2 regions of the Shewanella sp. 5_MG-2023 genome follow, and region 1 is predicted to be linked to the other one. Evidence: predicted binding sites of a transcription regulator. Region 1 holds the regulator's gene; the other holds the start of a gene.
What was found. The regulator NrdR, encoded in region 1, represses ribonucleotide reductase genes. The targets are predictions, from matches to a motif close to AAACACNANATNTNGTGTTT.
Positions count from the first base shown of each region.

Region 2: nrdA (class 1a ribonucleoside-diphosphate reductase subunit alpha) is a predicted target of NrdR. The motif match lies at 1,624-1,643, and genes of this name have one in related genera.

Region 1 is NZ_JAUORC010000012.1:117,364-120,581, reverse strand. Features, by position in the region: gene Q4557_RS09030 (riboflavin synthase) at 1-113, opposite strand, end outside; gene ribD (bifunctional diaminohydroxyphosphoribosylaminopyrimidine deaminase/5-amino-6-(5-phosphoribosylamino)uracil reductase RibD) at 177-1,331, opposite strand; gene nrdR (transcriptional regulator NrdR) at 1,467-1,916, opposite strand; gene glyA (serine hydroxymethyltransferase) at 2,073-3,218, opposite strand, start outside.
Region 2 is NZ_JAUORC010000016.1:58,427-61,644, forward strand. Features, by position in the region: gene nrdA (class 1a ribonucleoside-diphosphate reductase subunit alpha) at 1-1,419, opposite strand, end outside; gene Q4557_RS11115 (HAD family hydrolase) at 1,883-2,551, opposite strand; gene ubiG (bifunctional 2-polyprenyl-6-hydroxyphenol methylase/3-demethylubiquinol 3-O-methyltransferase UbiG) at 2,701-3,218, opposite strand, start outside.

The DNA.
Region 1 (3,218 bases):
AGTTTGACATCGGTTAAGTCGAGCTTGCCACTGGCTACAGTCAAACGAATATCATCGCCATTACGATCGACTTTTCTTAATGTGCCTAGTGCTTCAATTATCCCAGTAAACATATTTACTCACTTGTTATCTTATGGGTCATGCTTAGCATCGACCGATAGACAGAATTGCGTTAGTTAACTCGCTGGCGAATTAAACTTAAAAATCATTCGTTGGTCTGCACCAATTCTGCGACAATCCACTAATTGTACATCAGGAATCTGATCCATAGTTTGATAGTCGTCTAATTGCATCAAATTGCGTCCATGACTGCCTAATATTTTCATTGCTTGGTACAAATAAAGTGTATCAGCTAATTTACTTTGAATAACACTGCCAGCAACGCTCGCACCAGCCTCGACTAACACTGAGTTACAATGCTTGCCTAAGTATGTAAATAAAGCATGTAAATCAACTCGTCCATCGCTATTAGCCGCAATTGTGATAAAGCTAACATGGGACTTAAAATCTTGTTTAACGTCTGCTGGATAGTCGATACAAGACACCAGCAAAATCGGCGTTTCAATAGTAAACATTTTATAGTCGGTAGTCAGCCTTGCTTTACTATCAAGTACCACTCTTAATGGCTGTTGTAGTTCAGACTCAGCAAGGCTGTTTTGTACACTAGCCAATTGCTCGTAGCGCACATTCAGTGAGGGGTCGTCAGCTAACACAGTTTCAACACCAGTCACTAACGCGCAATGACGGGCGCGTAGCTTTTGTACGTCCGCTCTGGCTTCGGGGCCCGTTATCCACTTTGACACCCCATTAGATAGCGCGGTTTTACCATCCAAACTGGCTGCCAGCTTTACGGTGATTTCGGGTAACCCCGTGGTCATGCGTTTCATAAAACCGATATTAAGTTGACTAGCTGCTGCTGTTAGCAAGCCCACATCAACTTTAATACCGGCCTTTTCAAGCATACGAACGCCATTACCCGCCACTTGCGGATTCGCATCCATTTGTGCAATCACCACTCGCTTCACTTTGGCTGCAATTAATGCCTTAGCACATGGTGGGGTTCTGCCATAATGACTGCAGGGTTCAAGCGTCACATAGGCTGTAGCTTGGGGAAGTAGCTGTTGTAATTGACGATTTTCGACATCTTTTAAGGCGTGGATTTCGGCGTGAGGACCACCCGCTTTGATATGGTAACCTTGACCAATGATCTCCCCACTGGCGACAATCACGCAGCCAACATTGGGGTTCGGGCGCGTGGTATAACGGCCTTTTTCTGCTAATGAAATAGCAAGGCTCATCATTTCAATATCACATTTTGACCACTGAGACATAAAGACCTTCTAGAAACTAAAAAGCAGTCATGAAGATTCAGAACTGCTAAATAAGGTACATCATTAGCAAGAATGCAAGACGCCAATAAATGTAAGACAGCAATTAATTAAAAACAGCAATAAAAGTAAGCTAGATTATTTTTGTAGCTTCGCGATGGCTTCGCCGAATTGGGAAACATCTTCAAAGGCGCGATAAACTGAAGCAAAACGGATATAGGCGACTTTATCTAGGATCATCAATTGATCCATCATCAAATTACCAATCATGGCCGAATCAATTTCACGTTCGCCAGTAGCGCGCAATGTTGACTTGATTTTACTTAACGCTTGCTCAATTTGATCAATTGATACTGGGCGTTTTTCAACAGCACGTAACATGCCGCCACGCAGCTTATCTTCATCAAATGGTTGGCGAGTGCCATCTTGCTTGATCACCCGCGGCATGACTAATTCGGCGCCTTCAAAAGTGGTGAAGCGTTCATGACACTCAGTACATTCCCGGCGACGGCGCACTTGATGGCCTTCAGCCACGAGTCTTGAATCAATAACTTTCGTATCTGTCGCGCTACAAAATGGGCAATGCATATCCGCTCCTGAAATAAAAAACAAAATGGCCGTAAGCACTGAGTACTTACGACCATTGAAGTTTATCCTATTTACTTTACAAGGTTAACCTTATCGAAAAGATTATCCGCGTTAGTTAAATAGATCATTGTTTATGTTAATCAATCTCGGTTGACATTAACCGTAAACTGGGAACTTAGCGCATAATTCAAGCACTTGGTTTTTAACGCGCTCAATAGTAGCTTCGTTAGTGATGTCATCTAACACATCACACATCCAGTTAGTTAACTCTACCGATTCAGTTTCAGTGAAACCGCGGCGGGTAATAGCAGGAGAGCCAATACGTAAACCAGACGTCACAAACGGTGAACGTGGATCATTTGGTACTGAGTTTTTGTTAACTGTGATATTTGCATGACCTAGCGCAGCATCTGCGTCTTTACCAGTGATATCCTTGTTGATTAAATCAAGTAAGAATAAGTGGTTATCGGTGCCACCAGAAACAACATTGTAGCCACGCTCAATGAAGGTTTTCGCCATCACTTTCGCATTAGCAACCACTTGCTCTTGATAAGTGGTAAATTCAGGGTCTAATGCTTCTTTAAATGCTACCGCTTTGGCTGCAATAACGTGCATTAATGGGCCACCTTGGCCACCTGGGAATACTGCAGAGTTTAGTTTTTTATAGATAGCTTCATCGTTAATGGCAGATAAAATCAAACCACCACGAGGGCCCGCTAGGGTTTTATGGGTAGTGGTTGTCACAACGTGTGCGTGTGGTAGCGGATTCGGGTAGATACCCGCAGCCACAAGACCGGCAACGTGCGCCATATCAACAAATAAGTAAGCACCTACTTTATCAGCGATTTCGCGGAATTTACCCCAATCGATAATGCCTGAATAAGCACTAAAACCAGCAATGATCATTTTGGGTTTATGCTCAACGGCTAAACGCTCAACTTCTGCGTAGTCAATTTTACCTGTTACTTCATCAATGCCGTACTGTACCGCATTGTATAACTTGCCTGAAAAGCTAACGTGAGAACCATGAGTTAAGTGACCGCCGTGAGCAAGGCTCATACCTAAAACAGTATCACCGCCTTCTAAAAGCGCCATGAAAACTGCTGAGTTTGCTTGAGAACCAGAGTGAGGCTGAACGTTTGCGTATGTCGCGCCAAATAATTCTTTAGCACGAGAAATAGCTAATTCTTCAGCAATATCCACATGTTCACAACCACCGTAGTAACGCTTACCTGGGTAACCTTCAGCATACTTATTTGTTAGCTGTGAGCCTTGCGCTTCAAGTACACGAGGGCTGGTATA
Region 2 (3,218 bases), on a different contig from region 1:
TTTGATAGCACCAAGGTTTAATGCTGATAATGTACAAAGGGCAATCTCACCATTTGGATCATCAATATTCTTCAACGGTTTAGTTGGCAAGGCGATTTCTAAACAAAGGTTTGATTGCTTAATTGGCGCAACTTGCGGATCAAATGGGCTGTGAGTATTGCAGTGATCAACATTTTGAATGTAGATTCGGCCTGTTGATGCACGCTCTTGCATCATCAATGAAAATAATTCAACTGCTTTAATCTCTTTACGACGAATGCTTAAGTCAGCTTCATACTGAAGGTATAGACGTTCAAATTCGTCTTGATCAGCGAAGAAAGCGTCGTATAAACCTGGCACATCAGATGGGCTGAATAGGCTGATGTTTTGACCTTTGATTAAACGTTGGTACATCAATTTGTTTAGCTGTACACCGTAATCAAGATGGCGAACACGGTTGTCTTCAACACCACGGTTATTTTTAAGTACCAGTAACGATTCAACTTCTAAATGCCATAACGGGTAGAATAGGGTAGCTGCACCACCACGTACGCCGCCTTGAGAGCACGATTTAACCGCTGTTTGAAAGTATTTGTAAAATGGTAAGCAACCGGTATGGAATGCTTCACCACCGCGAATAGGGCTACCTAATGCACGGATACGACCGGCATTGATCCCAATACCTGCGCGTTGACTAACGTATTTTACAATTGAAGATGCGGTCGCATTGATAGAGTCAAGGCTGTCGTCACATTCAATTAATACACATGAGCTAAATTGACGTGTCGGAGTACGTACACCTGCCATGATTGGGGTTGGTAAAGAAATCTTAAATGTTGAAGCCGCGTCATAAAAACGTTTGATGTAATCTAAACGGGTGTCTTTTGGGTAACGCGCAAATAAACAAGCTGCCACTAAAATATACAGGAACTGAGCACTTTCATAAATTTCGTTAGTGACGCGGTTTTGAACTAGGTATTTGCCTTCAAGCTGTTTAACTGCAGCATAAGAAAAGTTCATATCGCGCCAGTGGTCAATATAACCATCTAAAATGGTTAATTCTTCTGACGTGTAATCTTCTAAAATATGCTTATCGTATTTGCCAAGTTCAACCAAGCGAGTGACTTGATCAACTAACTTCGGTGGCTCAAATTGGCCAAAAGCTTTTTTACGTAAATGAAAAACAGCAAGTCTTGCAGCGAGGAATTGATAATCAGGCGCTTCTGGTGAGATTAAGTCTGCTGCTGCTTTAATAATGGTTTCGTGGATTGCTTCAGTTGGAATACCGTCAAAGAATTGTAGATGAGAACGTAATTCAACTTCTGAGACTGAAACGTTTTTCAATCCTTTAGCTGCCCACTCGATAACGCGATGAATTTTGTCTAAATCGATTGTTTCGCGTTCGCCACTGCGTTTTGTGACTGTCATATTGCTGTTCATTAAAAAAGCCTTGATTGTAAAATAGTTTGCGTGATTTAAATTTTGGATCTTTTTTAATCGTCTCGTTTACGATCGCCATTAAATCACAATACGTTCCCTTGTAAGTTGATCATCCATAAGCACTAACAACGTAATATATCCAAGAAATACGAGTGTTATTTGAAGACCCAAAGCAGAAAAAGCCTTGTGTCTTGTTCTGATGTCACACACAAGATATGGTGTTTAATAAAAACTTACATACAAGATAGTGAGGTTTGGGGCGATTTGCAAGCAGCAATTTAGTGAATAAGTTGTGGATATCTTATGTATAGTGGCCAATGTTAGTGAAGGCTAACCTGCTAGGTCAAAATACACGATATTTTGTTGGTTAAGATTAATATTTAGCCGAAAAAAAACGTGAGCTCGATCGCTACAATATTCGGCGATCGATTGTTTTGTTAACAAAATTATTTGCTATTTATATTTAAGATTTGTTAAGGAAAGCCTGATGTAAGTCGGCAACCTTGCTGAACTGAAAATCACTCGGCCATTCATTGGGTTTATCTTGCTCTGACAAATAACCCCATAATGCGATAGCGCCTTTCATCCCAGCATTACGGGCGGCAATTAAATCCCTTTCAGCATCACCTATATATAGGATGTCCTGTGGCAGGCAATTAATTTGCTGGGCAGCAAGTAACATTGGCGCGGTATGTGGTTTGGAGTGCTGGGTGGAGTCACCACTGATAATCGAAGTGAGTTTGTGCTCGATGTTTAAGGCCTTAACCAATGGCCGAGTAAAACGGGCTTGTTTATTAGTAACAACACCATAAGGGATGTCACGTTGCTCTAATAACAACAGAAAATCATCAAAACCGCTAAATAATGATGCTTTTTCACCATTGACCCGTTGGTAATGCACTAACAAAGCTTGCTGAACTTCGATTTGTAACTCATGGGAAAGCTCAGGTATACCGGCTTTTACAAGCGCCAAACTACCATGGGAGGCAGCAGAGCGTAAGTTATCAATACTTTTACTAGCGATACCGCGCTCTTGCAAACTTAAATTTAATGCATGGACAAGATCTGGGGCTGTATCAGCTAATGTACCGTCTAAATCAAAGAGTACACCTTTAATCTTGTTCATAGTTATCCTAAGCGTGCTGAAGTTATTAGCGATTACTTAATCCGATTATGAATTAAGTGAAGGATTAAAGTAGTAATGTCACTGATTCACTGAGTATTACTACTTTAATATTGTTCTACTATTTATGGCTGGCTATTAAAGATGACGATGTGATACTAATCAGCTTTTTGGGTGGCGATCATATAATTAACGTCAACTTTATTCGTGTACTTATATACACCCGTTAAAGGATTAAAGCTTATCCCAAGAGCATCACGGCAATGAAGCTCTGTTTGGTCAACCAAATTGATTAACTCAGACGGTTTAATGAACTTACTGTGGTCATGCGTGCCAACTGGCAGCATCTTTAAAACATATTCAGCGCCAACAATTGCTTGAATATATGACATCAGGTTACGGTTAATGGTTGAAAAGAACACATAACCGTTAGGTTTAATCATATCGCAGCATGCTTTAATCACTGATAATGGGTCAGGGACGTGCTCTAACATCTCCATGCATGTGACCACATCATAATAGCCTTGATGTTGCTGTGCATGTTCTTCTGCGGTCATGGTTTGATATTGGATATCGATGCCAGTTTCTAATGCATGCAGTTTAGCCACTTCAATTTGCGCTTCACCCATGTCTAAACCTGTTACATTGGCACCAATTTTAGCCATGCTTTCTGACA